DNA from 3 places in the Mesorhizobium sp. M1E.F.Ca.ET.045.02.1.1 genome. Region 2 is predicted to be linked to each of the others. Evidence: predicted binding sites of a transcription regulator. Region 2 holds the regulator's gene; each other region holds the start of a gene.
The links. Region 2 encodes PhoB, which activates phosphate uptake and scavenging genes when phosphate is short. Its sites were predicted from a motif close to TGTCATNNANCTGTCAT; they were not measured.

Region 1 (4,352 bases), 3.4 Mb from region 2:
CGGAAATCGTTGATCTGCGGATCGATCTTCTTCTGCCTCGCCCAGTCGGGCGTCGCTTCGCCGGAGGGCGAAAGCAGAAGGTTGCGGTCGACCACCCGATAACGCTCGCGCAGCGCGCCGAGGAAGCCGGTGTAATAGGGATGCGTGATCCCGGCCGTGGTGAGGATATGGTAGGGCAGGAAGGCCGGGCTCACCGAGCCCAGGTTCTCCACCGGACCGGAGCGGTTCGACCAGATGATCAGTGGCGTGTCGTGATGCTCGAGCGCCGCCTCCGGCGTCGGCTCCCTGCGCGGCGCGACATTGTCCTTGAGGAAGCCGGTCTCGACATAGACGGGACCGAGCGGCGGCAGATGGTCGCCGAAGAAGGCGACGATGGTCGGCCGCTCGCGCTTCTTGGCCCATTCGATCAGCCGCTTAAGGCCGCGATCGGCATCGGCCGAGCCTTCGGCATAAGAGAGCAGCGATTCCCGCGCCCAGGTGCTGATCGGCGCATCGACCGAGTGGGTCGGATTGTAATAGCGGTAGGGTTCGTAAGGCCCGTGGTTCTGCAGGCTGACGGCGAACATGAACACCGGATCCTCGCTGGCATCGGCCTCGCGGATGATCTCGTCGGTCATCGCGGCGTCGGAGGCCAGCGGCCCGCGCTTTTCCATCGGCGGCAGCGTCTCTTCCGAGCGGAAGTCGCTGAAGCCGAAGTCGGCATAGACGGCGCCCCGGTTCCAGAACCAGTTGGTGCCCGGATGGATGGCGCGCGCCCGGTAGCCCTCGCTCTTCAGGAAGGTCGCCAGCGACGGCGTCGGCGTGCGCACATATTGCTGGTAGGGGATCGAGCCCGCCGGCAGGAAGGCGTTCGAGAAGCCTGTCAGCGCCTCGAACTCGATATTGGCGGTCATGCCGCCGAACTCCGGCGAGAACATCGAACCGGAGCGCAGCGCGCGCACCGTCGGGATCGGATCAGGCTTGATTCTGACGCCGGGAAGCTCGGTCGAATCCCAGAAGGATTCGCTCATCACCACGATGATGTCGGGCTTCTCGTCCGGCACCGAGGCGGTAACTTCGGGACGTACGATCGCGTCCATCGTCTTTTCGGAATAGCCGGGCGGCGCTGACACATGCGCCATCGGCACGTTCATCGCGAAGGCGAGCGCGAAGCCGTTGGAGGCGTAGTTCTCCTTCTGGTCCCACATGATCGGGATGATCTGCAGCCTGTCGCGCGTCCATGAGAAGGTGGCATAGTCCATGATCGAGACGAAGAAGGCGAGCAGCGGCACGGCGAGCGTCAGGCGCGCCAGCCGTCCCTTGCGGCTGAGGATCGGAACGCGGCGGCGCCAGACCCGCCAGCCATAGACGAGCAGTGTCAGACCCGCGACGATCGTCACCGCAAGCAGCGCGGCAGTCCACGGGCGCTCGCGCACCAGAAGCGGCATCAGCGCCATGATCTGGCGTGCGTAGAGGAAATCGGTGGGATAGAGCGGGTCGCCGAGATAGTGCGATTTCTGGTGACCGACAAAGGCCAGCGCCAACGTCAGCGGCGTGACGATCATCAGGCTCTGATGGCTGCGGCCAAGGACGGCGTCGAGGCCGATCAGCACCAGCGCAAAGACGATGATGGTTGTCCAGCCAGGCTTGAACGGCTGCAGGAAGAAGTCGACCGTGCCGAAGAAGTCGCCGCGCACGATCCATTCGATGGCGAACACCAGGAGCGCCGAGGCAAGCAGCGTGGCGAGGCCGTAACGGACGATAGGCCATCTCCGCCCCGGCAGATAGCCGGTGGACGGATCGTCTTCCAAGAATTGCGGCACGGGTTTGCCCGCGCCCTTCCTGATCCTTGCCACGTCGCTTCCCCCGGCCCTTGCCGCGCTTGCTTCCGTTCGCGCTTGGCGTCTTCCACACGCGTCACGCTTCTGTCATCGAAATGTCACGCAAAGCTAGCGCCTGTGGCGGAAATAAGAAGAGCCAGCAAACGATTCGTGAGCGGTTTTCATCAGGTGTGATCGCCAAAAAGCCTTTTGGAACAGGCAACTCGGCCGGTTTTCCGGCTGAAATGGGCGCCGAACTGGCGCCTGCGGGCTTGACTTGGTCGTCCGCCTTGCGTCAGAGGCAGGGAAAAACAAGCCGTTGGAGACGCTGAGATGGCCGTCGCATTCACCTTTCCGGGACAGGGCAGCCAGTCCGTCGGCATGGGCAAGGATCTCGCCGATGCCTTTCCCGAGGCCCGCCGCGTCTTCGAGGAAGTCGACGAGGCGCTTGGCGAAGGTTTGTCGAAACTGATCTGGGAAGGGCCGGAGGAGACGCTGACGCTGACCGCCAACGCCCAGCCGGCATTGATGGCGGTTTCGCTTGCGGCCTTGCGGGCGCTGGAATCGCGCGGCTTTTCGCTGAAGGACAAGGTGTCTTACGTCGCCGGCCATTCGCTCGGCGAATATTCGGCGCTTGCCGCGGCCGGCTTCGTCTCGATTGCCGACGCCGCGCGGCTGTTGCGCATCCGCGGCAATGCCATGCAGGCGGCGGTGCCGGCGGGCGAGGGCGCCATGGCAGCCATCATCGGGCTTGAGCAGGCCGGCGTCGAAGCCGCCTGCGCCGAGGCTGCCAAAGGTTCGGTCTGCCAGATCGCCAACGACAATGGCGGCGGCCAGCTGGTTATTTCCGGCGCCAAGGCGGCTGTCGAGCTGGCGGCGAAGCTGTGCACCGAAAAGGGCGCGAAGCGCGCGCTGATGCTGCAGGTCTCCGCCCCGTTCCACTCAGCACTGATGGCGCCGGCGGCCGAGACCATGCGCGAGGCGTTGGCCGGCGTGGCGAAGAACGCGCCGGTCGTTCCCGTCGTGTCCAACGTGACCGTCACGCCCACAGATGACCCGGATGAGATCGCCCGCCGCCTGGTCCAGCAGGTGACCGGCCGCGTGCGCTGGCGCGAGACGGTGGAATGGTTTGGCGCCAACGGCGTAGCGACGCTTTACGAAGTCGGCGCCGGGAAAGTGCTGTCGGGCCTCGCGCGGCGTATCAACCGCGACATCGCCACCGCCGCCATCGGCACGGCAGCGGAGATCGATGCGGCGCTGGCGGCATTGGGCTAGGAAGATCGAACCATAGGTGCGACATGGCCGGATCAAAGCCAGGCCGGAGCAGAGTCCAGCGCGATTTCGAAGAGTATGAAGACTATCGCCTCTCAGCCGAGGTCGTGGAGCGGATCCGGCTTGGCAAGGAAGATATCCTTAAGGCCCAAGATTTCTGGCATGGCTTGGACGATTTAACGTATACGGAACACACATCGCTCGGGGCGTATTCGCGAAAATGAGGTTGGAAAAATGTTCGAACTGACCGGCCGCAAGGCGCTCGTCACCGGCGCATCGGGAGGCATCGGCGAGGCGATTGCCAGGGTGCTGCACAGCCAGGGCGCCATCGTAGGCTTGCACGGCACCCGTGTGGAGAAGCTGGAAGCCCTGGCCGGCGAGCTCGGCGAGCGCGTAAAGCTGTTTCCGGCGGACCTGACGAACCGCGACGCGGTCAAGGCGCTTGGCCAGAAGGCGGAGGCCGACCTCGAAGGCGTCGACATCCTGGTCAACAATGCCGGCATCACCAAGGACGGCCTGTTCGTGCGCATGTCGGATGCCGACTGGGACCAGGTTCTGGAGGTGAACCTCACCGCCGTGTTCAGGCTAACGCGCGAGTTGACGCATCCGATGATGCGCCGCCGCCATGGCCGCATCATCAACATCACGTCCGTGGTCGGCGTCACCGGCAATCCCGGCCAGACCAACTACTGCGCCTCCAAGGCCGGCATGATCGGCTTTTCCAAGTCGCTGGCGCAGGAGATCGCCACCCGCAACATCACCGTCAACTGCGTCGCCCCGGGCTTCATTGAATCGGCCATGACCGGCAAGCTCAACGACAAGCAGAAGGAAACGATCATGGCGGCGATCCCGACCAGGCGCATGGGCACCAGCGCCGAGGTCGCCTCGGCCGTCGCCTATCTCGCTTCCAATGAGGCGGCTTACGTCACCGGCCAGACCATCCATGTCAATGGCGGCATGGCGATGATCTGAGAACGGTCAGCGACATTCGCTAAGCAAACTGATCGCTGCTTCCGTCCCTCGGTCTCAATAAGTGACCGTGACGACCACCGTGTCGGTGTAGACGCCAACTGACGGCGTTACCTGTGGCGGCACGCGGCCATAGACAGTCAGGTTCTGCGCTACCCCGATTCCGGTTCCGGGGACCGTGCTGCCAGGCGTCGACGAGTCGCCCCAAGGTTGAGTCCGATTAACATCCTTGTATAGGCCATAGGTCACGGTTTCCGCACCCTTCGACATCTTGCGCGCCGTCGGAGGCGAGCCGGTGGTGCCGCCGTTCAG
Region 2 (4,352 bases):
CTTCACCGCGCTCAACAACCAGTTCTGGTCGAGCAATCTCAATGCGCCGATGGCCAGCCTGCCGGTGACCATCTTCCAGTTCGCGCTGAGCCCCTATGAGGAGTGGCAGCAACTGGCCTGGACGGGCGCACTCATAATCACCCTGACGGTTCTCGGGCTGAGCATCTTCGCCCGCAGCCTTACCGGACGCAGAGAGGACAGATGAAACCGATGTTGTCCACCGACCTGAACGTAGCCGACACCGTCGTCGAGAAGGCCAAGATCGAGGTCAAGAACCTCAACTTCTACTATGGCCAGTCGAAGGCGCTGAAGGACATCAACCTGTCCTTGCCCGAACGCAGCGTCACCGCCTTCATCGGCCCGTCGGGTTGCGGGAAGTCGACGCTGCTGCGCGTGCTGAACCGCATCTACGAGCTCTATCCGAAGCAGAACGCCGAAGGCCAGGTGCTGCTCGACGGCAAGAACATCCTCGACCGTTCGCAGGACCTCAACCTGCTCAGGACCAAGATCGGCATGGTGTTCCAGAAGCCGACGCCGTTCCCGATGTCGATTTACGAGAACATCGCCTTCGGCGTCAGGCTGTATGAGAAGATCAGCAAGACCGAGATGGACAACCGCGTCGAGCAGGCACTGAAGCGCGCGGCGCTGTGGAGCGAGGTCAAGGACAAGCTCAACGCCAGCGGCCAGAGCCTTTCCGGCGGTCAGCAGCAGCGGCTTTGCATCGCCCGCACTGTGGCGGTGAAGCCGGAAGTCATCCTGCTAGACGAACCGTGCTCGGCGCTCGATCCGCTGTCGACGGCCAAGATCGAGGAACTGATCGACGAATTGCAGGCCGACTACACGATCGTGATCGTCACCCACAACATGCAGCAGGCGGCGCGCGTGTCGCGGCAGACGGCGTTCATGTATCTCGGCGAGCTGGTCGAGTTCGACCGGACCGAGAAGATCTTCACCTCGCCCCGCGAGAAGCGCACGCAGGACTACATCACCGGCCGCTTCGGCTGAGTTCATACGAGGATACCATCATGGCCGAACACACCGTCGCTTCCTTCGACGAGGATCTGAGGCAGATCAGCCAGCTCATCATCGACATGGGCGATCTCGCCGGCTCCATGGTCGGCGCTTCGACCAAGGCTCTGCTCAATTCCGACAACGCGATGGCGCAGCGCGTCGTCTCCGACGACGCCATCATGGATGCGCGCCAGCGCGAGCTCGACGACCGCGCCATCACGCTCATCGCCAAACGGCAACCCATGGCCGACGACCTGCGCAGCGTGGTCGGCGCGATCCGCATGGCCGGCGACCTCGAGCGCATCGGCGACCTCGCCAAGAACATCGCCAAGCGCGTCGGCTCGGTCGGCATCAGCGCCGCGCCGCGCGACCTGTCGCACTCCATCGACTCGATGGCGCAGCTGGTGCTGATCCAGGTCCAGGGCGTGATCGAGGAGTACACCGCGGGCGACGCCACGGCGCTTGCCAAGCTCAGGAACGACGACGAGCGCGTCGACGTCAAATACACCTCCGTCTTCCGCGAGCTCCTGACCTACATGATGGAGGATCCGCGCAACATCACGGCCTGCACGCATTTATTGTTCTGCGCCAAGAATCTTGAGCGCATCGGCGACCATGTGACCAACATCGCCGAGAACGCCTACTATGTGCTGACCGGCACGCAATTGCCCGCGAACCGTCCGAAGCAGGACGAGACGGCGATGCCGGCGCCGGCGGCCTGACAACGAAGGTACCTGCTGAATGATCGCGCCACGCATCATGGTGGTGGAGGACGAGGAGCCGCTGGGGGTGCTGCTCCGCTACAACCTCGAATCCGAAGGCTATCAGGTCGAGGTGGTGACACGCGGCGACGAGGCCGAGATCCGCCTGCAGGAAAACGTGCCCGACCTGCTCGTGCTCGACTGGATGGTGCCGGCGGTTTCCGGCATCGAGCTCTGCCGGCGCCTGAGGATGCGGCCAGAGACCGAACGGCTGCCGATCATCATGCTGACCGCGCGCGGCGAGGAGAGCGACAGAGTGCGCGGCCTCTCGACGGGCGCCGACGATTATCTGGTCAAGCCGTTCTCGACGCCGGAATTCATGGCCAGGATCAAGGCGCTGCTGCGCCGCGCCAAGCCGGAGGTGCTGTCCAGCGTGCTCAAGGTCGGCGACATCGTGCTCGACCGTGAATCGCACCGCGTCTACCGCAAGAAGAGCGAGATCAGGCTCGGCCCGACCGAGTTCCGGCTGCTCGAATTCATGATGCGGCATCCCGGCCGCGTGTTCTCGCGCAGCCAGCTGCTCGACAATGTCTGGGGCGAGACGATCTATATCGACGAGCGCACGGTGGACGTGCATGTCGGACGCCTGCGCAAGGCGGTCAACAATGGCCGCATGCCCGACGTCATCCGCACCATCCGCGGTGCGGGCTACGCGATCAGGGAAGACTAGGGCGGTTCACCGTTTCACGGAAACGGCGAGCCACTCCATCTCTTTGTTTTCACGCAATTGCGGACGGAAACCGCGCTTCACACTTTTCCTGGAATTGCTCTGGAGTCCCGCCCTCCCGATGGATCGAAATCATGTTTCAGGGGCAGAACTCAATAGCAGGCGGTTGCCGATGGCCGCGAAGGGGCCACAGGCAATGTCGGCTTCTGACCCAAACCTGTCGTTCGTTTCCGCTCACCCCCAACGGCAGCTGATGTGAGGCCATTCCAACTGCTGTCGCGGCTGCGTCCCAATGTCATTCTGCTCAAATGAGCAGTTGTTTGTTGGGTGGCGACCGATCTTCTCGTGGGGTTGATCTGGAGCAAGTCGCTCCATCCCAGCGCGCGCTACCTTTCCACTAGAGTTTGCCTCAGTGGAGGAGTCCAATTTGGACCGAGGTTGCCATGAAGTCTCTGCGCGTCGTTGTTCGCCACCATGGCGGACCTGAAGTTCTGGAGATCGTGGAGGAGGACGCGCCCCATCCGGCATCAGGTGAACTGCGTGTGCAAACAATCGCCGCCGGCGTCTCCTTCGCAGAGCTATTGATGCGGGAGGGGATTCATCCCGAGAAAACGACCCTGCCATTCACGCCAGGATGGGACATTGTCGGCATCGTCGATGAGGCCGGAGAGGGAGTGTCCCATGCCATGATTGGTAAAATGGTTGCGGCGCTTCCCATTCATGGTGGTTACGCCCAGTTCATTTGCCTGCCGGCAGATGAACTCACTCTGGTTCCAACTGGTGTCGATCCCGCCGAGGCAGTCAGCCTCGTGCTGAACTACGTTACGGCCTATCAGATGATGCATCGCCTTGGGCATGCCTCTCCGGGTCAACGGGTCCTCATTCATGGCGCCGCCGGCGGAGTCGGCACGGCTCTGCTGCAACTTGGCCGCCTGGCAGGTCTGGAGATGTATGGGACTGCATCTCTTGCAGCCCATCAGATCGTATCCGATCTCGGGGCCACGCCGATCGACTACGAGCGAGTTGACTTTGTCGAAGAGATTCATCGTCTGACAAACGACGGCGTGGATGTCGTCTTCGATGGGGTCGGCGAAGCCAATGTCTGGCGTTCGTTTCGTACTCTGAGGCCTGGTGGCCGCGTCATAGCCTATGGCTTCACTTCATTTCTGCAGAAGGGCCAACTGGCAGGGGGCTTGCGTTACCGTCTTCGCGGGATATTGCGACCTGCGTGGTACGCGGTCCGCGCTTTCGTTTCACCAGGCCGACGACGCATACTCCCCTACAGCATACAATATCTGAAACGGTGGAAGCTCGCTTGGTTCCGCGAAGATCTCGGCGTCTTGCTCGATCTGCTTCGCGACGGGAAGATCAAGCCGATGGTGGCCGACCGGATGCCATTGATTGAGGCTCGTCGCGCCCAGGAGCTGCTCGGTCAGGGAGGTGTCAAGGGCAAGCTCGTGTTGATCTGCAATTGACTGGCCACCCGACAAGGATCGCCGAGCCAGAGCAGAGCCTTTGAAACGCAAGTCGCCTCCGGCGTCGGCTTTGATCGTTTCAATGACTGCCTATGGCGCTGCGCTAAGCAGACACCCCGTCACGCCGTCTTCTGCGCCACCAGCCCCAGTTCTTCGACCATCGCCTGGCGCATCAAGAACTTCTGCGGCTTGTCGGTCACCGTCATCGGCCGGCGATCCAGCCTTCGCCTCGCCGCCGGTGCCGCCGGAAAGCCCGGCGCTGGAGCGGCTGATGCTTCTCGAGGAAGGCCACTGCCTGCGCGAGCAGGCGCTGGCGGTCTGCGGCAGCGTGCGGCCGGTGGCGATGGCAAGCTACGGCGCGACCAGCCTGACGATCCTTTTGCAGATGGTGGCGCATGGGCTGGGCGTGACGCTGGTTCCGGAAATGGCGGCAAGCGC
Region 3 (4,352 bases), 3.3 Mb from region 2:
CCGATCCGTGACGACAACGGCAACGCCGTGATCATGAAGCTCGACAAGTTCCGCCATTTCCGGTTTCCCCGCGACGGGTTGTCCTTCGCCGAGAAGCGCCCGATGGCGGTCTGGCGCGGCGATTTCAACAATCCGATCCGCAAGCGGTTCGTCGATGCAGTGCGCGGTCTGCCGGCTTGCGATGCGGGCTCGCCCAAGCCAAGCGCGCCGGAGAACTACCGTAAGCCCTACCTTACGATCCCGCAGCAGCTGCAGTTCCGCTACATCGTCTCGCTCGAAGGTAACGACGTGGCCACGAACCTGAAATGGATCATGAGCTCGAACTCGCTCTGCCTGATGCCGCCTCCGACCTACGAGACCTGGTTCGCCGAAGCTGAGGTCGAGCCCAATGTCCACTACGTGCCGCTGGCGCCCGATTTTTCGGACGTCGCCGACAAGATCGCCTATTTCGAAACGCACCCGGCGGAAGCCCAACGCATCACGACGGCGGCCAACGCTTACTGCCGCCGGTTCAGCAATGAAAAGGACGAGCGGGCGGTCTCGCTGCTCGTCCTCTACAAATATTTCGTGCTGAGCGGCCAGATCAAACCCGACCCCGAGGTTTGGCGCTACATCACGGGCTGAGGGTTCTTAGATATCGCTGCGGTCGAGCACCAGGTCGGCCGGGCCGAAACGGTCCTTGGCGGTGAACTGCTGGTGCCAGTAAGGATAAAGCACCGGCGGCCGGCTGACGGCGTCGAGGCGCAAACGCTCGTCGAGCGTCAGCGTCAGGCTTGCCGCGGCAAGGTTGTCCGTGAGCTGGGTTTCGTTGCGGGCACCGATCACCAGCGAACTGACGGCCGGGCGGCCGAGCAGCCAGGCAAGCGCCACCTGCGCCGCCGACACGCCACGCGCCTTGCCGATCTCGGAGAGCATGTCGACGATCCGCCACAACCTGTCCTCATCGCGGATCGGCGGTTCCGACCAGCCGCCAAGTTGCCGCGCCGTCGGGCTGTCGCGGCGGTATTTGCCCGAAAGCAGGCCGCCGGCCAGCGGGCTCCACACCAGCACGCCGAGGCCCTGGTCGACCGAAATCGGCAGCAACTCGTATTCGGCCTCGCGTGCTTCAAGCGTGTAGTGGATCTGCTGGGTGACGAAGCGCGGCTGATGATGGCTGTCGCTGATCGAGAGCGCCTTCATCACCTGCCAGCCCGAAAAGTTGGAACAGCCGACATAGCGGACCTTGCCCTGGCCGACCAAGGTGTCGAGCGCGGCGATCGTCTCCTCCAGCGGCGTGACGCCATCCCATTCGTGCAGGAAATAGATGTCGATGACGTCGGTCTTGAGCCGCTTCAGGCTCCTCTCGCATTCGCGGATCAGATGATGGCGCGACAGGCCTTCGTCGTTGGGGCCGTTGCCGATCCGCATGCGCGCCTTGGAGGCGATCAGCACATCGTTCTTGCGCTTCCCGCCGAGCGCCTCGCCGACGATCTCCTCCGACAAGCCATTCGAATAGACGTTGGCGGTGTCGATGAGATTGATGCCGGCATCGAGGCAGGTATCGATGATGCGCCTGGCTTCCGAAAGGTCGGATTTGCCGACGGCGGCGAACGGGCCCGTGCCGCCGAAGGTCATCGTGCCAAGGGTCAATGTCGAAACCTTCAGGCCGGAACGGCCAAGGGTGCGGTATTCCATGTCGGATCCTCGCGATTTTGTTTTGAAGAGGCGCGCGTGGCGGGCGCCGGAAAAAGCGCGATGGTATTTGTAGGACAATTCCGGCGGCTTGTCGCCCCGCTGTCGGTCCGGGCCGATCACATATCGGCTAGACCAGCACCCGGCCGGGACGGCGCTTGCAATAAAACCGTCATTGCGCGTCTGTATCTCAGTCGGCTTAGGGAGTGGCGTTTCTGGCCCAGGCTGAAACGCATCCGAGGCTAAGATGGCTGACAGGCAGGAGCAGCGTGATGAACGAACTCAAACCGAATTCCGGGGCCAAGGATTGGCTGGAAGCCGAACTCGCCGACACGCTCGACGAGGATTATGAGCTGGAGATTTCCGAGCCGGCGCTGTCGCTGGAGATCGCCAGGATCTACAAGAATGCGCATCCGCCTTCCATCGAGCGCCTGACCTACTTCCGCGAGCTGCTGCGGCTGCAGTCCGAGCTGATCAAGCTGCAGTCCTGGGTCGCCTACCACAAGAAGAAGCTGGTGGTGATCTTCGAAGGCCGCGACTCCGCCGGCAAGGGCGGCGTCATCAAGCGCATCACCCAGCGCCTCAACCCGCGCATCTGTCGCGTCGTGGCGCTGCCGGCACCGACCGAGCGCGAAAAGTCGCAATGGTATTTCCAGCGTTATGTGCCGCATCTGCCGGCCGGCGGCGAGATCGTGCTGCTCGACCGCTCCTGGTACAACCGCTCCGGCGTCGAGCGCGTGATGGGCTTTGCCAACCCCGAGCAGGTGGAAGAATTCTTCCACGACGTGCCGGAATTTGAGCGCATGCTGGTGCGCTCGGGCATCACGCTGGTGAAGTACTGGTTCTCCATCACCGATGAGGAGCAGCAGATGCGCTTCCTGATGCGCATCCACGATCCGATGAAGCAGTGGAAGCTGTCGCCGATGGACCTGCAGTCGCGCGTGCGCTGGGAGCAGTACACCAAGGCCAAGGAGGAGACCTTCGCCCGCACCAACATCAAGGAAGCGCCGTGGTTCATCGTCGAGGGCAACGACAAGAAGCGGGCGCGGCTGAACTGCATCGACCATCTGCTGCAGCAATTGCCTTACGAAGATGTGCCGCACGAGGAGATCACGCTCCCGGAGCGCGTCTTCAACCCGGACTACGAGCGCCAGGTGCTGCCGCGCGAGCTTTACGTGCCGCAGAAGTATTGAGGCACCCCTCCTTCTCCCCTTGTGGGAGAAGGTGGATCGGCGCGCAGCGCCGAGACGGATGAGGGGTGTTGGAGGGAATGAGGCTTCGAAAAATTAAACGTTTTGAGGCGTTTATATCTTCAGCGCAGTGATCCGTCCAACACCCCTCATCCGGCCGAGCTTCGCTCGGCCACCTTCTCCCACAAGGGGCTAGCGTGCGCACACATTTGCTTCGTGCTGTGGTCAAGCGTGAAGAGGCGCCGTCGGAAAATGGCTTGAAGCGGTTGAATTGTATGTGATTCTGTAGCCGCCATTGTTGATTCTGGAGGTTTCGACGATGGCTTCGTTGCTTGGCTACTTCGGCGACCTGCGCCTGCAAAAAAGGGGAGCATGGTTCTGGAGCGCATGTTTGCGCGTGTCAGCACGGGCATGCGCCGGCTGGCCGACACGCGCGCCGAGAAGGTCGCGTTCACACGCCTGTTTCGCAATCGCCACGTGAGCACGCAAGAGATCATCCGCACGGCGGCGGCGCGAACCGCCGAACTGGCCGCCGGCCGCCACGTGCTGATCATCGAGGACAGCAGCGAGATCAACTATGAAGCCAAGGCTTCGCGCAAGCGCGGCCTCGGTCGTGTCGGCAATGGCACCGATATCGGGCTGTTCGTGCATCCGGCGTTGGCCGTGGATGCCGTGGACGGCTCGGTCCTTGGCCTTGCAGGCGCCACGATCTGGCGGCGCGAGGCAGAGAAGGCGGATGACTACCAGGCGCTGCCGATCGAAGCCAAGGAAAGCCACAAGTGGATCGGCACCGCCAAGGCGGCATGCCAGGCGCTGACCGACGCGCCGCAGATGACGGTGATCGGCGACCGCGAGGCCGACATCTACGAAGTGTTTGCAAGGCTGCCCGACGAGCGCACCCATGTGCTCATCCGCGCTGTACGGGATCGGGCCTTGGGCACGCGGGGCGAGCGCCTGTTCGGCGCGATCGCCAAGACGCCGGAAGCCGGCCGCATTGCCTTCGAACTGCAGGCCCGACCCGGCCGGCCGGCCCGCACCGTCGAACTGGCCGTTCGCTTCACCGCGGTGAGCTTGCGCCAGCCCCGCCTTGGCGCCGACAGCCGCGATCCGCGCGAACTCACGCTCAACATGGTGGAAGTGCGTGAGATCGATCCACCTTCGGCCAAGGACGCGGTGATCTGGCGGCTGTTGACCACCCACAGCGTCGAAACGCTCGCCGATGCCTGCCGCATCGTCGACCTGTATCGCTCGCGTTGGAGCGTCGAACAGCTGTTTCGGACCGTGAAGTCGCAGGCCATCGATCTGGAGGAAAGTCTCATCGCCGACGGCGATGCACTCGAACGTCTGGCCGCCACCGCTCTGGTCGTCGCCACCAAGGTCATGCAACTCGTACACGGGCGTGGTTCGCCGGGCCAGCGCTTCCAGGCCGCACACCTCTTCGATCCCACCGAGATCACCGTCCTGGAAGTGCTCATCGCCAAGCTCGAAGGC

Region 1: EJ070_RS31560 (LTA synthase family protein) is a predicted target of PhoB. The motif match lies at 1,906-1,922, and genes of this name have one in related genera.
Region 3: ppk2 (polyphosphate kinase 2) is a predicted target of PhoB. The motif match lies at 1,831-1,847, and genes of this name have one in related genera.

What each region holds. Positions count from the first base shown of each region.
Region 1 is NZ_CP034447.1:6,456,507-6,460,858, reverse strand. Features, by position in the region: gene EJ070_RS31560 (LTA synthase family protein) at 1-1,835, opposite strand, end outside; gene fabD (ACP S-malonyltransferase) at 2,133-3,074, shown strand; gene fabG (3-oxoacyl-[acyl-carrier-protein] reductase) at 3,306-4,043, shown strand; gene EJ070_RS31545 (spore coat protein U domain-containing protein) at 4,098-4,352, opposite strand, start outside.
Region 2 is NZ_CP034447.1:2,469,751-2,474,102, forward strand. Features, by position in the region: gene pstA (phosphate ABC transporter permease PstA) at 1-205, shown strand, start outside; gene pstB (phosphate ABC transporter ATP-binding protein PstB) at 202-1,005, shown strand; gene phoU (phosphate signaling complex protein PhoU) at 1,026-1,733, shown strand; gene phoB (phosphate regulon transcriptional regulator PhoB) at 1,753-2,442, shown strand; gene EJ070_RS12030 (medium chain dehydrogenase/reductase family protein) at 2,883-3,914, shown strand; partial or broken gene EJ070_RS12035 (LysR substrate-binding domain-containing protein) at 4,123-4,352, shown strand, end outside.
Region 3 is NZ_CP034447.1:5,764,663-5,769,014, reverse strand. Features, by position in the region: gene EJ070_RS27960 (glycosyl transferase family 90) at 1-624, shown strand, start outside; gene EJ070_RS27955 (aldo/keto reductase) at 631-1,674, opposite strand; gene ppk2 (polyphosphate kinase 2) at 1,944-2,864, shown strand; gene EJ070_RS27945 (IS4 family transposase) at 3,234-4,352, shown strand, end outside.